Regions from separate parts of the Paenibacillus sp. VTT E-133280 genome, predicted to be linked through region 1. Evidence: riboswitches for the same ligand, from Rfam matches in the RefSeq annotation. Region 1 holds a riboswitch; each other region holds the start of a gene.
The links. A riboswitch is a leader RNA that binds a small molecule or an ion and turns the genes downstream of it on or off. The one in region 1 is predicted to bind cyclic di-GMP.
Positions count from the first base shown of each region.

Region 1 (4,141 bases):
CCGTAGCCATAGAAGGAGACAATGGCACGTGGCTTATGGGGGAACATTCCTGTGCACAGCGCAAGAAAACCACCTGCCGAGCTTCCTACCACAGCGATTCTTGAGGGGTCAATGGAGAATTGTTGAGGCCCTTTATTCGCTAACCAAAGAAGGCTATCTTGGACATCTTCTAGAATGTCATTAAGTGTTGACCTAGGGGCTAGTCTATAGTCAATCGAAAATAGTGCAAAACCATTAGTCGTGTAAAGTTGTATCATTTCCTCGGATAAATCTTCTCGATCCCCCCAAAGTAGGCCGCCTCCGTGAATGTACACAATAGCAGGGGCTTGGGGACGGTTTGTTTCATAAAAATCAGCTTTAATGGTAAATTGATCATTTTCTTTAAAAATAATGGTCTTCTTCATAGCTATCCATTACACCTCATCAAGTAAGTGATTTTTAAAGATTAGCGCTACCTCTATTGTATATCTTCACGAATTTGGATGAAAGCATAATCATAAATACTCAGGATTGGAGATACTGGCATGGATAGAAAGAGAAGATATCAGGCTTTATTTGATAATATTAATCAATATAACTCGGGTGAGAAGGGCATCACTAGAATTGCCTATACCAATGAAGAGCAGACATGTACAAGTGCTTTTATGCGGATGTGTAAGGCTGAAGATTTAGATATCCGGATGGATCATTGCGGAAATGTGATTGCTAGAAGAAACGGGAAGATAGAAGGGCTCCCACCCGTTGTAATGGGCTCTCACTTGGATACGGTATATCAAGGTGGGAAGTACGATGGTGTAGTGGGTGTAACGGCTGCTTTGGAAGTGATCAAACGTCTAAACGAAAAAGGGATTGAAACGGATCATCCGATCGAAATTATTTCATTTGCCTGTGAAGAATCCTCGCGTTTTGGTATTTCAACAGTTGGCAGCAAAATAATGTCAGGGTTATTTAAGAAGGAGAAATATAGATCTTTGAAGGACAAAGACGGTATTACAATGGAAAAGGCATTTTCGCTATGTGCACTGGATTATAACAGTATTGATCAGGCGAGTAGAGAAAATGAAGAATTAAAAGCGTTTTTTGAATTACATATTGAGCAAGGTCCTGTCTTAATAAACAATAATAAAAAAATTGGAATTGTGACTGGAATTGCTGCACCCGTGAGGCTTCATATTCAAATATCAGGGAAGGCATCCCACTCTGGAACGACACCTATGAATATGAGAAAAGATGCTTTTCTGGGTGCCTCAGAAATAGCACTTGAGCTTGAGAAAGCAGCCAAACTCGAACAAGAATTTGGAACGGTTGCGACGCTAGGGGTGATAGATATCTTGAATGGCGCTATGAACGTGGTTCCGGGAGAAGTGGAAATTAAAATTGATATCAGATCTACTTCAGTGGCATCCAGGAAACGTGTGTTAGACCATTTGTATCAAACAATATCCGTAGTACAAGAAAATAGACAACTTGTAATTGAGAGTACGGAAATTATTTCGGAGGAACCTGTCCTATTATCGGATGAGATCAGTCAGGTTCTAGAATCCATTTGTGAAGAGAAGCGGATATTGAGTCAACGGATGATTAGTGGGGCAGGGCATGATGCCATGAACATGAACAAACTTTGCCCAGTAGGGCTTATCTTTGTTCCTTCTGTAGATGGACTTAGTCATCATCCTAATGAATTTACAGATATGGATGATATCATTATGGGGATTGATATCTTAGAAGAAGCTGTTCTTCGTTATGCGTTTGTAAGACAGACTTAGTATGTGTTGAGAAATAAAGCCCAATGAGACATATTTAAATGTTACATTGGGCTTTGGTAATTTTATAACTGTTCGCAGAATTGTTGCTTTACATTAATGAATATTATATTAAAGTTAACATTGATATTTGTGAAAAAAATCCCATTCTGAAAAATTAAATCACAGCGGAAATAGGTCTTTTGGTGGTAGCCTATTTTTAATAGAGTAATTTGGACTAAAATTAGTAAAACAGAATATTGGTAAACCTATTGAAAAATAGGGACACAAAGCCATAGGGTCTAAATCTATATATAGATATGACAGCCGGTTGCATGTAGAGGGAGTTTTTTACTCTTATTTTTTGATGCATATGCAGCCGTTATCATTTTGGTAACGGCTTTTTACTGCTTATTTCTGATAATAAAATCAATTTATGGGCAAAAGGGTGGGAGATACATGGATCAGACACAATTTCGAGTATGGAGAATGATAGGCCTCGTAATAATGGCAGCGTTGATATTTTGGGGGTGTTCTTACTATTTTATAAAATGGACTGTTAACTCTTATGAGCAAGAAGCGGTTACTGCTACATCAGAAGCTACGATACATGCGAGTAAATCACTAGGAAATATGATACAGGGTGGATTAGATTCTTTAGATGGAATTGCTGATTCTATTTCGGAAATCAATTATATGGATTGGGATAAGACCAAAAAATATCTGCATCACTTTGATAAAAAATATAATTTTATACGAATTAGCATCAACAGCCTAGATGGTAAAGCTTACGCATCGGATGGGACAATGTTTGATGTATCAGATGAAGTAGGGTTCCAAAAAGCGCTGCAGGGTATTAGCAGTATTTCTGATCCATTCTTAGATAAGATCTCCAATAAAGAAATTATCACGATTAACAGCCCACTTAAGTTTAAAGGTGAAGTGAAGGGGGCTATATCTGCCAGCAGATATACACAAGAACTTTATGATGCTCTTGGAGTTTCCTTCTTCAATGGTCATGGATATTCTCAAATCATTGATCAAAGGGGAGAAGTCATTATCAAATCGGAGCATCCCGAAGCGGATAAGTCGATAGATAACATATTTGAAAGTATAAGTCTTGATGCTAGAAATAAGAAACAACTTCAAATCTTTAAAGAGAACATAACCGCAAAAAAATCTGGGGTAGGAATATTTTGGATTAATGGAGATTGCAAAATGGTTGGTTATTCCAGCATTCAGGGGGTTGAGGACTGGTATATTCTCTCCGTGATACCGAAAGATGTAATCATGGCTAAAGCGACTCAAATGAGCCAGGCGACTTTTTTATTATGTGTAATCATGTTTGTCTTATTATTGATCATATTTGCAAACATTTTATTGAATAAGAGCAAAATTAGGAAACAGATGGAGAGGATTGCCTTTGAGGATGAATTAACACATCTTTCTAGAACGAATAAATTTGTTATAGATGCTCAGTATTTACTTAAAGAAAAAATGAATACAAAGTTTGCTGTGTTGCAATTTGATATTGAACAATTTAAATACATAAATGAAATTGTAGGTTTTCATGAAGGAAATAGCATTTTGATTCAAGTCGCCAATAGCTTAACAGAAAACACATTAGCGGAGGATGTCATTGGGCGCTTAGGGGGGGATCGTTTTATTCTTTTCACTTCGTATGATAGTAAGGCGGAATTATTCATCCGCATACAAGTACTTACTGATCAAATGAGCTACTATACGTTTGGAAATGAAGAAGGGTTTAGGCTAGTGATCAATTGTGGAATTTACTGTGTAGATGATCGTCAGAGCGATATCCTCACGTGTATTGACCGAGCAGGAATTGCTTGTAAGTCCATTAAAGGTGGATACAAGAGCTCATGCACTTTCTTTGACGAACAATTGTTATTGCAGATGCACGAAGAGCAAGACATCGTAAGAAAGATGGATGCTGCGATGACAAATGGTGAATTTATAGTATATTTACAACCGAAAATGGATCTGCGAGTGAATAGGTTTCATGGCGCTGAGGCATTGGTTCGATGGAACGATCCTAAGAAGGGACTTATATCCCCTGCAGTATTTATCCCGATATTTGAGAGGAATCGCTTTATCGTAAAATTAGATTTAATGGTGTTTAAATCAGTATGCGTTATGTTGAGTAAATGGATCCAGGAAGGAATCCAGCCACTTCCGATTTCAGTAAATATATCGCTTATAACCCTATACCATAATGAGTTCCTGATCCATTTGACGAATATTATTAATAGGTACCAGGTACCTGCTAACTTGATAGAGTTAGAGCTGACCGAGTCTATTGTATTCCAAAATTTAGAATATATTAGAGATATTTTGTTGGATTTGAAACGTAAAGGATTTTCTATAGCTATCGATGA
Region 1 covers NZ_NFUX01000049.1:37,692-41,832, reverse strand. The annotation lists gene CA600_RS20160 (alpha/beta hydrolase) at 1-404, opposite strand, end outside; gene CA600_RS20155 (Zn-dependent hydrolase) at 525-1,766, shown strand; cyclic di-GMP riboswitch class I at 1,995-2,081, shown strand; gene CA600_RS30955 (bifunctional diguanylate cyclase/phosphodiesterase) at 2,202-4,141, shown strand, end outside.

Region 2 (4,141 bases), on a different contig from region 1:
GAGGAGCCTTTACATCTACCGGTGCAATCTTGGTACTGTTTATCCTCCTTGTAATTATTTCTAAGACTATCTTGCTATAAAATGAGAAGGATGTTTTGTTTGGAGCTTGAGGATGTGCTTCCACAGAGTTATATCAGCCTTAATCTGGTGTAGCCCAGGGGTTCAATTTCCTTCACCAGCATCTCTAAGAATGGAATAACGGCGCGGTTTTCGGGGATCCCCGAACCGCGCCGTTTGTCTTGAAATCACCTATCTTCTAACATCCTTCTAACCTTTACTCAAGTAAAGTGAGGGATCATTCGTAATCCCGACCTCTTTGCACGTTTCAAGAATGGAGTCGCCGATCCCTCGAAGGGCTGCTTCTTGTAAGCTGGGGAGAACATGTGAATAAGTATCCAGTGTAACATTGATGATGGAATGAACCAGTCTCTCTTGTGTGATATTTGGGTGTACACCGAAGATGAGAATCGCCCCGAAGACTGTACGTCAATATACGTGCAGACAGGTTGCAATGCTTACCTTAAGGTAAGTACGTGAACTAAAAGTGCATACTTACGCGATGGCGTGATGGGAGGTATAACTCAAGTCCTAAATCTGATTCAAACATGGAGGATACACCATTGAAAACACTTGTTGTCGTTACGCACCCAAACATCGAAACATCCGTTGTTAATAAACGCTGGATCGAAGAACTCCATAAATATCCAGACAAATATACGGTACATGAGCTGTACAAAGCCTATCCCGATGAAAAAATCAACGTGGAAAAGGAACAACAACTAATTGAAGCGCATGATAAGCTCGTCTTACAATTCCCTGTCTACTGGTTTAGTAGTCCGCCTCAGCTTAAAAAGTGGCTGGACGAAGTATTTACTTACGGATGGGCATAGGGCTCGAAGAGTGATAAATTAAGAAATCGTAAAATCGCATTAGCTGTAACTGCCGGAGGAAGTGAAAAAGACTTCAGTGAAGATGGTAAACTCGGCTACGGGCTTGACCGTATTTTATCTCCCTTTGACACGACTTTTGTTTACTGCAGCGCTGATTATCGTTCCTTCTATGCCATTTATGGTACGGAATCTGAGACGGTAGGAAGTACGGATTATTTAAAAAAATTGGACATCAGTTCGCAAGGCTATGTTGAATTTATCGATAATATGTAATTAGAATTGAAACAAAAAGCAGCATTTTCATTAATGGAAATGCTGCTTTTGTCATAAGTCGTCGCTAAATCGTAAACGGTACTGCTATCTCTTGCGCGGCTGGAACGGAATTTTTCTCTCCCCAAGTGCACATCATATCCAGCACCGGAATAAGCGATTGGCCCTTCTCAGTCAAGGAATACTCAACTTTAGGGGGAATCTGGGGGAATTCCTCGCGCCTGACGAGACAGTCCGCTTCCAGTTCTTTCAACATAACACTTAACGTCTTAAAAGGTATTGTACCGATACCTCGTTGCAGTTCATTGAATCGCACGATCTTGTTTTCAGAGAGATAGTAGAGAATAGTCATTTTATATTTACCACTAATGATAGACAAGGTGTAGCCGAAGCTAGTGTCCTTCTGGTGAATGCCAGGTGGTATACAGATTTCATCACTCATGGGCTATTACCCTCCTTCAGAAAATATAACGAAAAGGCAAACGCCTATTGCTTCTCCGTACTCAGGTCTCGACTTTATTATGTTTTACAACCAGCTATCAAGTCATCCTGCGAGCAACGAACCCACTATATCATTTTAAAACAATTAGTTCAAAGCACTCGTGGCTAACTATCCATCGGTCGGTTTTTCTGTCGGCGAAGTGGGCATCTTTGGTTGGAAATCAAAAGTGTCAAGCGGATAGTCTAAGCGACGAATTGATGTTTTTAATGTAATTTTCATGTGAGCATCATCTTATTTTCAGGTTCAAGGTTTATATTGAAGACACCAAACACCCCCCAGTGTTTTGTGGTATAAATCTCTCAGGTCTTGCCAACTCCCATGGTAAGGCCTATTTTTTTGTTCGCTAATGGAAATGGGGGGGGGACAGCCTCTACGCGGCTTTACTTAATCTGATACTGCTCTTCATAGCTCTTGAAAGATGAAATATCCAGACCGAGATATCTGCGCATATGAATTGCAGCTTGGGCAGCGACAATGTCGTTTAATAGCAGCATTCGTTCATGGTATCCACGACATATAAATTTGGCTTCGATCCCTGCATTAAGTCTGTTCTGCTCATAAACCTTGATTCCCCGTTTTCTCATCTCTGAACGAACATCTCTTAAATCTGTTGTAGCAACTGCTGCGGCTGTTTCAAGAACCTCCAGATAGGGGGCGGGTGTTCGTAAATGTGCAGATAGAATGGCGGAGTCCCGTTCGAAAGCTGATAAAATCATCGGAAGCAATAAATAAGATTTCACCAGCATATTGTCCCTGCTTTCAGCTCTATGCATGAATCTCATCACCCCTAATGGGAACGTATATTCGTATTCTACCCCGATATTCCAAAAATAATCAATGGTATTTCTAAACAGCTAGTCCAATGTGATTAAATTCACAACTAAATTAGAAAGAATAAAATATATTAAAATTGTAATAATAAAAATTAATGCTTCAGACTTATATAAAGGGAGAATTTGGATGAAAGAGGAAGGAAGTCTCGCCCGTGGAATGGTATTTGGTTTGATTCTAAGTATTCCATTATGGATATCGATATTAGGTTGGATAAAGTTACTTTAAAATTGAAGGAAAACCTTTGTGTGAAGCGCCTTTTGGCGCTTTTTTTGTGCTTGCTTACGCGTGTAAATATCAAAAGGAATTGATTGACAATTGTGGGGATGGAGCGCTAAACTATTGTTAGTTCCAAAGTATTAAAAGTCATAGACCATTATTTAATAGGATGCTTAAGCTACTAGTTCTAATTTGCAAAGGCTATACATATATAATCATGATAATAGCAAACCGCCTGAAAGGGTGGGACGCAAAGTTCAGGAGTCTAAAGTGTCTAAAAGACACTATGACCGTCCGACTGCCATGAGAAGGGAATTCTACTTCTTTTTTGGCGGTCTTTTTTTGTTATTAGGTTCTTTAGAGTTCTGGTAATTATTCTGTTTAATTATAAATCATAGTTTTAGGAGGTGCGCATTTTGAAAAGAAGAATGAAACCGTTGCTCTCATTAGTAATAGCGGGGATTTTGATGGTGGGTAGTGGGCTTTCTGGAGGTGGTTATTTGGTCAGTGCGGCAGGGCCTGTGCTTCCGTATATTCCTACACCTGTGTTAGGCATTGCAGGAAATTTTAATACTTTTATCCTTGGTGACTTCAATCAATCTAATGATCAGGTTCACGGGCGCCTGGCGGCCAAAGGTAATATTACTTTGCAGAATTACGGCGTATCCAAGGATAATCCAGGTGGAGATGTCCTTATTGCTGGCAATGACATCACTTTTACTAATGGGACTGTTCATGGAGCATCCGTTCATGGTGGTATTTTTATCAGAAACGGTGTAGATCTTAAAGAACCAGCGAGAAAAGGGACACCTATTGATTTTGATTATGAAGAGCAATATCTTATTGGACGTTCTAATGAATTCTCTTCACTTGCTACAGTCGGAACTTTCAAAAAGGAATATGGGAAAATAACAATTGATGCTCCGGAATCATTTAACGTTCTTAATCTAAGTGCTGCTGATTTCGTTGGTGCTAATGGCTTACAGTTTAATATTGCAAATAACGCCACAGTTATCGTTAACGTTAGCGGAAGTTCAGTTGAAATTCCAAGCTTTCAAATTTGGGGAGGCAGCCCTAACAAGGTATTATTTAATTTTTATGAAGCTAGCACTGTAAACATTGGAAGTTTAACAATAGAAGGAACTATTCTAGCTCCGCTTGCAAAAGTAACTTATAATTCCGGAGAACTGCATGGGACATTGATTGCGAAAGGATTTGCTGGTGGTGTGCAGATGCATTGGTATCCATATGAAGGGGTAGAGTCGCCTCCTACGCCGACGCCAACAGTGACGCCGACACCAACAGTGACACCAACGCCGACCGTTGCACCGACACCAACGCCGACCGTGACACCGACACCAACGCCGACCGTAGCACCAACACCAACACCGACCGTAGCACCAACGCCGACCGTGGCACCGACGCCAAC
Region 2 covers NZ_NFUX01000101.1:2-4,142, reverse strand. The annotation lists gene CA600_RS31595 (YjcZ family sporulation protein) at 1-80, shown strand, start outside; partial or broken gene CA600_RS28365 (NAD(P)H-dependent oxidoreductase) at 621-1,163, shown strand; gene CA600_RS28360 (winged helix-turn-helix transcriptional regulator) at 1,228-1,602, opposite strand; gene CA600_RS28355 (hypothetical protein) at 2,043-2,435, opposite strand; cyclic di-GMP riboswitch class I at 2,928-3,018, shown strand; partial or broken gene CA600_RS28350 (choice-of-anchor A family protein) at 3,129-4,141, shown strand, end outside.
Region 2: it holds a riboswitch for cyclic di-GMP, as region 1 does, so the genes downstream of both, CA600_RS28350 (choice-of-anchor A family protein) here and CA600_RS30955 (bifunctional diguanylate cyclase/phosphodiesterase) in region 1, are expected to answer to the same signal.

Region 3 (4,141 bases), on a different contig from region 1:
TGTCCCTGCCGCTGAGCGCTCTGTTTGAAGAGGAACGAAGGCTTTTGGTTCTTTTTTCTTGTGATTGCCTTCCTTCATACTATCGTATGCACGTTGCAATACGCCTTCTGTTTCAATGTGCATCTTTTGTACATCTTCAGCTGTAAGGATTTTCTCACGCTGTAGCCGCTCCGCATACACCTTGTAAACGGTTGGATGATTACGCACCTTGCCGTACACGATAGGTTGCGTAGTTTCAGGATCATCCATTTCGTTATGTCCATGACGACGATAACCGATGAGATCAATAACGAAATCCTTTTTGAATTGATTGCGATATGCGCTAGCTAAACGAACAGCTGATATACAGGCATCGGGATCATCAGCGTTGACATGGATAATTGGAATTTCATATCCTTTTGCGATGTCACTCGCATAATGCGTTGAACGGGAGTCTTCACTTTCTGTCGTAAAGCCGATCCGGTTATTAACAATGATATGGATCGTCCCGCCATTCTGATAACCTTGAAGTTTGCCAATATTAAGTGTTTCTGCAACAATTCCTTCACCTGGAAAAGCAGCGTCGCCATGCATTAGCACCGCTATAGCTTTACTGGTATCAATCTTCGGCAATCCGGCTGTGCTCCGATCTTCTTGAGCAGCACGAGTGAAGCCTTCCACGACAGGATTGACGAATTCCAAGTGACTTGGGTTATTCGCTAGTGTTATTCTTGTGCGTACGGTTTCTCCTTCGCGAACAGCGCGGTCTGCACCGAGATGGTATTTCACATCACCCGTCCAGCCATAGTTAATGCCTGTAGAGCCTTCGGAAGGGAAAAGCTCCTTGTTTGGAGAATGATGAAACTCTGAAAATATAATATCATAAGGTTTGCCCAAAATATGTGCAAGAACGTTGAGGCGACCACGATGCGCCATGCCCATCAGAATATGCTCTGCACCGTCATGCGCAGCAGCGCGTACGATTTCATCGAGCATCGGTACGAGAGCGTCATTGCCTTCCAAGCTGAAACGCTTCTGACCCACAAAGGTTTTGTGGAGGAAGGTTTCGAATTGCTCGACTTGGATCAGGCGGTTTAGCAGCTCTTTACGTTCTGTATTATTTAAAGGCGCTGGTGAGCTTGTGGATTCTGCCTGTCTGTTCAACCATTTCAGTTCTTGTTCTTCATGCACATGCCCGAATTCATAGGCGATCGTCTTGGTGTAAGCCTGACGCATACGCTGAACTGCATCCCATCCGGTATGCACATCATTCGGGGCATTCTCCCAAATGAGCGTGGCAGGTAGTGCGATCAGATCCTCACGAGTCAGCTCATAGGTTTCGAGTTCGAGATATTTAGCCATGGGATTGTGATCACGCTCAAGCGGATCAATATCAGCGGCCATATGGCCATATATACGAATATTAGCGATTAGCTTGGAAGCTCTTACTGCCTTTCTAAGCCATTCGGTGTCTCCCGAAATGCGAGGCTGTGGAGCCGGTTCGCTGTCCGGTGTTAGGGGTGGGGGACCCGAATTTGTAAAAAGCTCGCGATAATTATTCTCTACGGTGGATGGATCTTTCACAAACTGTTCATATCTTTCTTGAATGTAGCCTAAATTGGGTCCGTAATACTTACTCCAAATGGATTCGTTATAGGGCTCTTTGGCTGCCATGAATACATCCTCCTTAACGGATGAACTCCATACGTGACATTTTGTGTCAACGCTTACTGGAGCTGTGATGATTGCGGTTTCATTTCTCATCTTATTGTGCTACTTTCCACACGTGTAATCAATTCATTCTTTCGTCCAATACGTTCGCAAAATGGTATGGGTTAGCTTGTTCTAATGAAAAGAACGCTGTTTCTTCTCATTACCCATTCCTAAGGCCCACTAAAATGATTCTAATATCCTTATTTTTAACTAATAGGGAAGGAAGCATCATTATATTGTCTTAATTAATTTTATGAATAGGACGAGTATCGTGTTAATAGGACAAGATATCACAGAAAAGAGCTTCTATTTTTTGTTTTTTAATGGAAAAACTAATCAGAAATCGACACACTTTTCCACTTTAGTATAGTATAATGTTATTGCAGTTAGCGTTTTTCATCCTTTTTGAAGTAGATCCTTTCGTGTAAAGGGTCCAGTAAAAGGTAAACCTGCCGAAAGACAGGGGCACAAAGTCGCGGGTCTAAGGTAGAAATACTATGACAGCCGGATTGCCTGGGGACGTAAAATCTTAGGAGGAGATTTTTTGGACAAGTCCAACCAGGGAAGCAACAGAGAACAGCAGGTTATTGATGTAGACGTAGAGTGGGTACATTTATTATTAGCAGCTAAGAAGGCTGGCATAAAGGCAGATGAAATTCGTCGATTCTTTCAGGAGAAGACTGTGCAAGCCGTGCAGTAATACATTAGAGCGTTATATACCGAAAAAGGGCATGGCGATAAATCGCTGTGCCCTTTTTCTATAAGTTGTACACGATACATGGTTAGAATATAAAACGCCTTCGCCATCCATGTTAGGAGGGCGAAGGCGTTTATGTTTGATAGTATGAGTAGAAGAGGATCTTATTAGATCAGATGAAGGATTAGTCCTTCTGATCCAGGCGCCATTTCTGGTAGTCCAGAAACTCCTTGAATTCGCGTTTGCTTATGCCTGAGGCCATAGCTTCCTGCACCAATCGGAACCATTCCGAATCTAAAGGCGATTCCTCAGCATCATTAGGCTCTCCATAGAGCAAAGCATGGATGGATACCTGAAGCGCATCGGCGATCTTTTCGATAAACTGGATGGAAGGATTGGATTGGATGTTTCTCTCCACATTGCTAAGATACGATTTAGCAACATCCGCTCTGTCCGCAAGCTCAGATAGGGAGAATCCCTTTTCTAGGCGGAGATGCTGGATACGTTGGCCCATATTTTGTGCCACTATGCTGACGCCCCTCCGTATTTTTTGTTATTAGTATAGCAAATATCGATAAATTCGACAAAGTTTATTGTAAAGAGAAGAGCAGCATCTACTTATCCGCTTTCCGGAATAAGAATCTGCTGCTCTTCGAATGGAAGACTTATTAGATTAGTAGTCAGTTCCTTTGCCTTGTTTAGCAAAGAAATCCCAAGTTAGTGTTAATGAATCCTTTTGGAAATAGTTTTGATCTTGGCCATCATCAACAAATTCAAATTGGACTGCGAATGTATCATTAGTACCGGCTTTAATTCCAGCTGCTTCACTGAGTAAAAACTTTCTTTCTACGATATCAGGGGACAAAGCTTTCAAATCGGCTAGTGTTGTTTCATAAACTACTTTATCGGCTTGAAATATATTACTCTTATCAAGATTTGTTAAGAATTTAACTTTAATGGATTTACCTAAATCAACACCGTTGTTGTTACCGCCCACATCATTAACGGAGTAGCTTGTCTTAAGAAGAACAGATCCGATATCGAGGGAACCGTCATTTTTTAATTTGAAGGTTTTAAATACAGTATCACCTGGCTTCAGGTTTGCGATATTTACGATAACAGAAGGGTCGGAGTTCAAATCGAGTGTACCTGCAGCGAATGTAGAAGTGTTTTGTGCAGTGTCACTAAAGTAAGCGAAGGTTCCTCCACCAATCAATGATAAACCCAGTGCTGCAGATGCTACGCCAAGACCCAATGTTTTTTTGATACCCATAATTAAAATTCCTCCTCGGTTTTTGTGGTTTTTTTATAAAATTTATATATTGTAACTTCCGGTTCGTAAGCGGAAGCGGACAATCAACGGATTACTGTATTTCAGTTGGGGGTGGAGAGGTGGGCAGTATAGCAGCATTTTTCTTTTCGAGTGCAGCTACAGCCTTCCATGATGAGTACAGGGCATAGAGCAGGAGCATCAAGCCTGGTACGATCATGAGCACGACACTTCCAGCTTTGGAAACTGCGAAATTCATAGCGTAACCTACGTAAGGTACGGTAACCCCGGTATACTCAGCTACAACATTCGTTGAACTGGTAGGGTTCATATCAGGCGCATCATTGTTATCGCCTTTCGTACGATACATGGCTTCACCAGTAGCGTTGTTCATTGTTGCTTCCACAACACGGTGAGTAATGAGCAGGTTTTCTTCATTTCTAAAGGTGATAACATCGCCTTTTTTGAAGCGATTCATATCT
Region 3 covers NZ_NFUX01000012.1:43,723-47,863, forward strand. The annotation lists gene CA600_RS07695 (2-oxoglutarate dehydrogenase E1 component) at 1-1,653, opposite strand, end outside; cyclic di-GMP riboswitch class I at 2,125-2,209, shown strand; gene CA600_RS07700 (anti-repressor SinI family protein) at 2,237-2,392, shown strand; gene CA600_RS07705 (helix-turn-helix domain-containing protein) at 2,574-2,903, opposite strand; gene CA600_RS07710 (TasA family protein) at 3,063-3,662, opposite strand; gene sipW (signal peptidase I SipW) at 3,754-4,141, opposite strand, start outside.
Region 3: it holds a riboswitch for cyclic di-GMP, as region 1 does, so the genes downstream of both, CA600_RS07700 (anti-repressor SinI family protein) here and CA600_RS30955 (bifunctional diguanylate cyclase/phosphodiesterase) in region 1, are expected to answer to the same signal.

Region 4 (4,141 bases), on a different contig from region 1:
CGTATCACCGATTGGATGCCTAGCTCTCTCATCAACCTGCGAACTTTCTTATGGTTTACGGGAAACCCCTCTTTGCGAAGCGCTGTACGCATTCGCTTATAGCCATAGGCAGGACGTAGCCGATGAATGGCTAAGATATGTTCCTTAAGGTTCGCATCCTTCTCTTGGCGTGCTTCCCGCAGGTCAGAGGTCTTTTTCCATTTGTAGTATGCAGCCCGGGACAATCCAGCCAGTTTGCACAACCAAACAATGGGGTATCGCTCGCTCATTTCTTGAATGGATTGGCACCGGGTATTTGTATCCAACTTCCCTCCCCATGTAGATTGGGATTGAGCTTTTTTAAGTATTCGACCTGTGCCTTCAAATACGCGATTTCTTCATCTTTACTGTCAAAATGTTTCCTTCCACCTTTTCCGCGTCGGTCCTCGAAGGTCTCCCCACTTTTAAATTTACGTATCCACCTCACCAACTGAGCATCACTCTTGATGTCGAGTTTTTCTAGAATCTGTGAATAGCTCATATGTTCCTCTAAGTGAAGTCGAACCGCCTCGTTCTTCAACTCTTCTGAATACTTCGTAAACGTCTGCCCTTTTTTAGCCATGAAAAATCCCCTCCGGTCGACTGTGTTAAACACATGATACCATGTGCTCTTTTTTCACTGTCAACCATGAGGGGAGAATACCATAAGGTTAATCCTTGGCCTGCCGCTTTTTATGTTGTAACGCTTGATATTCAATAACAAATGTTACGTTTTTCCATCCAGCGCCCACTGTCCAGGACAGAACTTTATCTCCACGTTCGATCTTTCCTATAGTAATCTATCTTCTTAAATCACAATAATAAAGACGAAATGTGTATATTTATGTCGAATTATTATTTATTGGATCTCTTCTATGGTTTCAAGAAGAATATTAAAGGCTGTGATGATTCTAGGTGCCCCTATAGCGGGTACTAAGTGTAGTAGAATCCCTTTGAGCTGTTCTACAGTAACTCCTACACGAAGAGCCATAACATAATGAACTCCTAATTGATCGAACTGGCCCATTGCAATTAGAGCAGAAATAACAGAGACTTCCTTCCAGTCAGCTTCAATGGTATTGCGTTGAAAAATATCTCCATACGCATTACCCATGATGAATTCTGCCAAGTCAGGGAAATGTTCCTTAATCGGAGCTAGTGCTTTAGCGCCATAGTCTCCTGAGAGATTCGTGAAGTGGTTCAGACCACTGTTAACATTATCTTTCATAGTGAGCCTCCTAATTTAGGTTCAAAGTACGGTGTGCAGTCGGAGGGACTTCATCACGGTCTGTTAATAATTCAATAACTGCAACACGGTTAAGAGCAACGGCGTCCTTAATTGCAGTCGAGAATTGTTCCGCAGTCTCACACTTGTAGCCTGTCGCTCCTAGAGACTCGGCAAATTTCACAACGTCCATTGGGACTTCGTATATCGTTCCATCAATACGGCCAGTAGTTTTTTCCATCCCTTTAAGCGCCATATCGAGTTGCTTATTATTTACTACGATAAAGATGACAGGGATATCTTTGCAGACGGCGGTGTTTATTTCTGTACCTAGCATCATAAAACAGCCATCACCTGTAATACAGAAGACAGTTTCTTCAGGAGCTGCAACCTTTGCACCAATAGCCATACCGATAGAATTACCCATGCAAGCAAAATAAGCATCAAATACAAAACTGCCTGGTTTCTTAACCTTGTACCATTTAGCAGCATTGAATCCATGACTGCCGTCATCAACAAATACTGTATTATTGTCAGGAATCAGATCACTCATCGTGCTCATAATAGACGCAAGGGAAAGATTCTTCAGACTGGGAAGCTCTTCTGAATAATCTACATAAGGGATAGCTTCACGTTTAGTAATATGATTAGGATCAATATGATTTAGGTAGCACACTAGGTTATCACGTAGATCACCAGTGACTGGTATCGTTTTGGAGAACAAGATTTTTCCAACAAAGGTCGGATCAATATCAAATTGAATTAATGTTGTCGGGTGATTCTCCCGTTTTAGGTTACAGACGGTCATATCACTTAATCGTGATCCTAGAACTATAAATAGATCACTTTTATTCAACAGGTCATCCCCGTGGGTGCAACCTCCAACACCAATAGGACCATGATAGAGTGGGTGATCCCAAACCATAGCCCCTTTACCACCAGGTGATGTTACTACTGGTATATTAAAAGTTTCAGCGAGCTGAATAAGCTGGCTATGCGCCCCAGATCGATTGACCCCTTTACCCGCAATAATCAAAGGATTCTTTGAGGCATTGATAGCATCAACTACTCTGTCGATATTCGCTAGACTTACTAGAGATTCGCGTTCGGGAATTACAATATTGCACTCTTCCAATCCTTCTGTCTGTACATCAAACGGCACACAAAGATGAACAGGCCCACGTTGGTTAAGAGCAATTGAAATCGCATGATTAAAAATAGTACTAAAGTGATCACCGCGTTCAATAAGTTTACTGAACAAGGTGGCAGGTCTGAACATCTCCGCTAAATCAGCTAAGTAAGAGGAAGAGTCCTGACATTGGGGGATTCCAAGCTCTTTAATAGATTGGTGGCCCGTAATAAACAGCACTGGCAAGTTGTTGGCTTTCGCATGTGCTGCTGCTGTAAGTAGGTTAGTTCCGCCTGGACCAGAAGTACCAAATGCTACGCCTAGATTACCAGTTTTCAGCGCGTATCCAGCTGCTGCGAATCCGGAGCTGGATTCATGTCTCCCTGGAATAAATTCAATACCATAGTCTACCATCTTAAGAACTACGGGACAAATCGATTTACCAATGATCCCAAAAGAATGGGTCACTCCGAGGTTACGTAGTGCTTCCGCCATATAATCTGCGACTGTCTTCAAAAGATACACCTCACAAGTTGATTAATATTTATTATGTTATTGATCTTTCGAAGTGTTCTGATTGATCAATAAACTCAAAAATAGAAAACCTGTGCTCCGAAAAAGGGCACAGGTTGGTGGCGTAAATCGCCGTAAAGACTGAACAATAGTTCAGCCGTCCCGGGTCCTTAGCAACCTGGCAATCATGGCCTCAGAGTAAAAATGAGGCTGTAGATCCATGGTTTTGCGTCATCCTCTTTCGAAGATTTTGCCTATATTAATTTAAAATTTATAAGAAGAATTTTCCTTTACAATATATTCCTTGGGATCATCCTTTGTCAATATATTATCGCAAATTAACTCGAATTTTGACGAAAGTCTTGTCAAACCTATGAAATAATAGAAAATAAACCGTCCCCTAAGACAAACTTAGAGGACGGTTTATGGCTTGGTTTATTCGTTATGCAAGTTGTTTAAAACTTGAAGATATGGATCGTTTTCTGTAGATTAAATACGGCCTGTGTCATTTTCTCAGTTTCTTCTGCGACGGACTGCAGGGCATTAATTTGTTCATTCATTGCAGCCGATACTTCTTCGGTGCCAGCAGCAGTTTCCTGAGTGATTGCAGATATATTTTCTATTGCACCTGAGATTTTCAAGGCACTTTCCAGCATAAGATCACTTTCAGAAGAGAAGGAAGAGATCTGCTCGGTAATATACTGCACACTTTGTACAATTTGAGCAAAGATATGAGCAGATTGAGTGATCATCTCATTCTGTACCTGTACGACTTCTTCGTTGATAGCGATATTGTCAATCGCTTGTTTAATATCAGTTTCAATGCTCCGAACTAAACCAAAGACTTCCTTTGTTGAAGCCGTTGATTCTTCGGCAAGCTTACGGACCTCCTGTGCGACTACTGCAAATCCTCGACCATGTTCTCCGGCACGTGCTGCTTCGATGGAGGCATTCAGCGATAACAGGTTAGTCTGTTCAGCGATCTCAGTGATGGTCTTTGTGATCATCGTTATTCCGCGAGCATTATGAGACAAGGCCTCGATAGTATCCGCTACTTTTTGAGTAGCCTGGATGTTTTTGCGCATGCCTTCAGCTTGAGTATCTACGGATTGGCGCCCTTGTTCAACTAGTTCTAATGTATGTATTGAACGTCTGTTCATTTCTTTCGTTGAGTTCGTATAATTGGAGACTTTATTCTCAATATCTTTAATAGATTCTGTCATTTCAGCGATATCCGTAGATATTTCATTTGCCCC
Region 4 covers NZ_NFUX01000017.1:52,457-56,597, reverse strand. The annotation lists one part of gene CA600_RS10215 (IS3 family transposase) at 1-343, opposite strand, end outside; one part of gene CA600_RS10215 (IS3 family transposase) at 343-601, opposite strand; gene CA600_RS10210 (carboxymuconolactone decarboxylase family protein) at 878-1,246, opposite strand; gene CA600_RS10205 (thiamine pyrophosphate-binding protein) at 1,257-2,897, opposite strand; cyclic di-GMP riboswitch class I at 3,055-3,150, opposite strand; gene CA600_RS10200 (methyl-accepting chemotaxis protein) at 3,341-4,141, opposite strand, start outside.
Region 4: it holds a riboswitch for cyclic di-GMP, as region 1 does, so the genes downstream of both, CA600_RS10205 (thiamine pyrophosphate-binding protein) here and CA600_RS30955 (bifunctional diguanylate cyclase/phosphodiesterase) in region 1, are expected to answer to the same signal.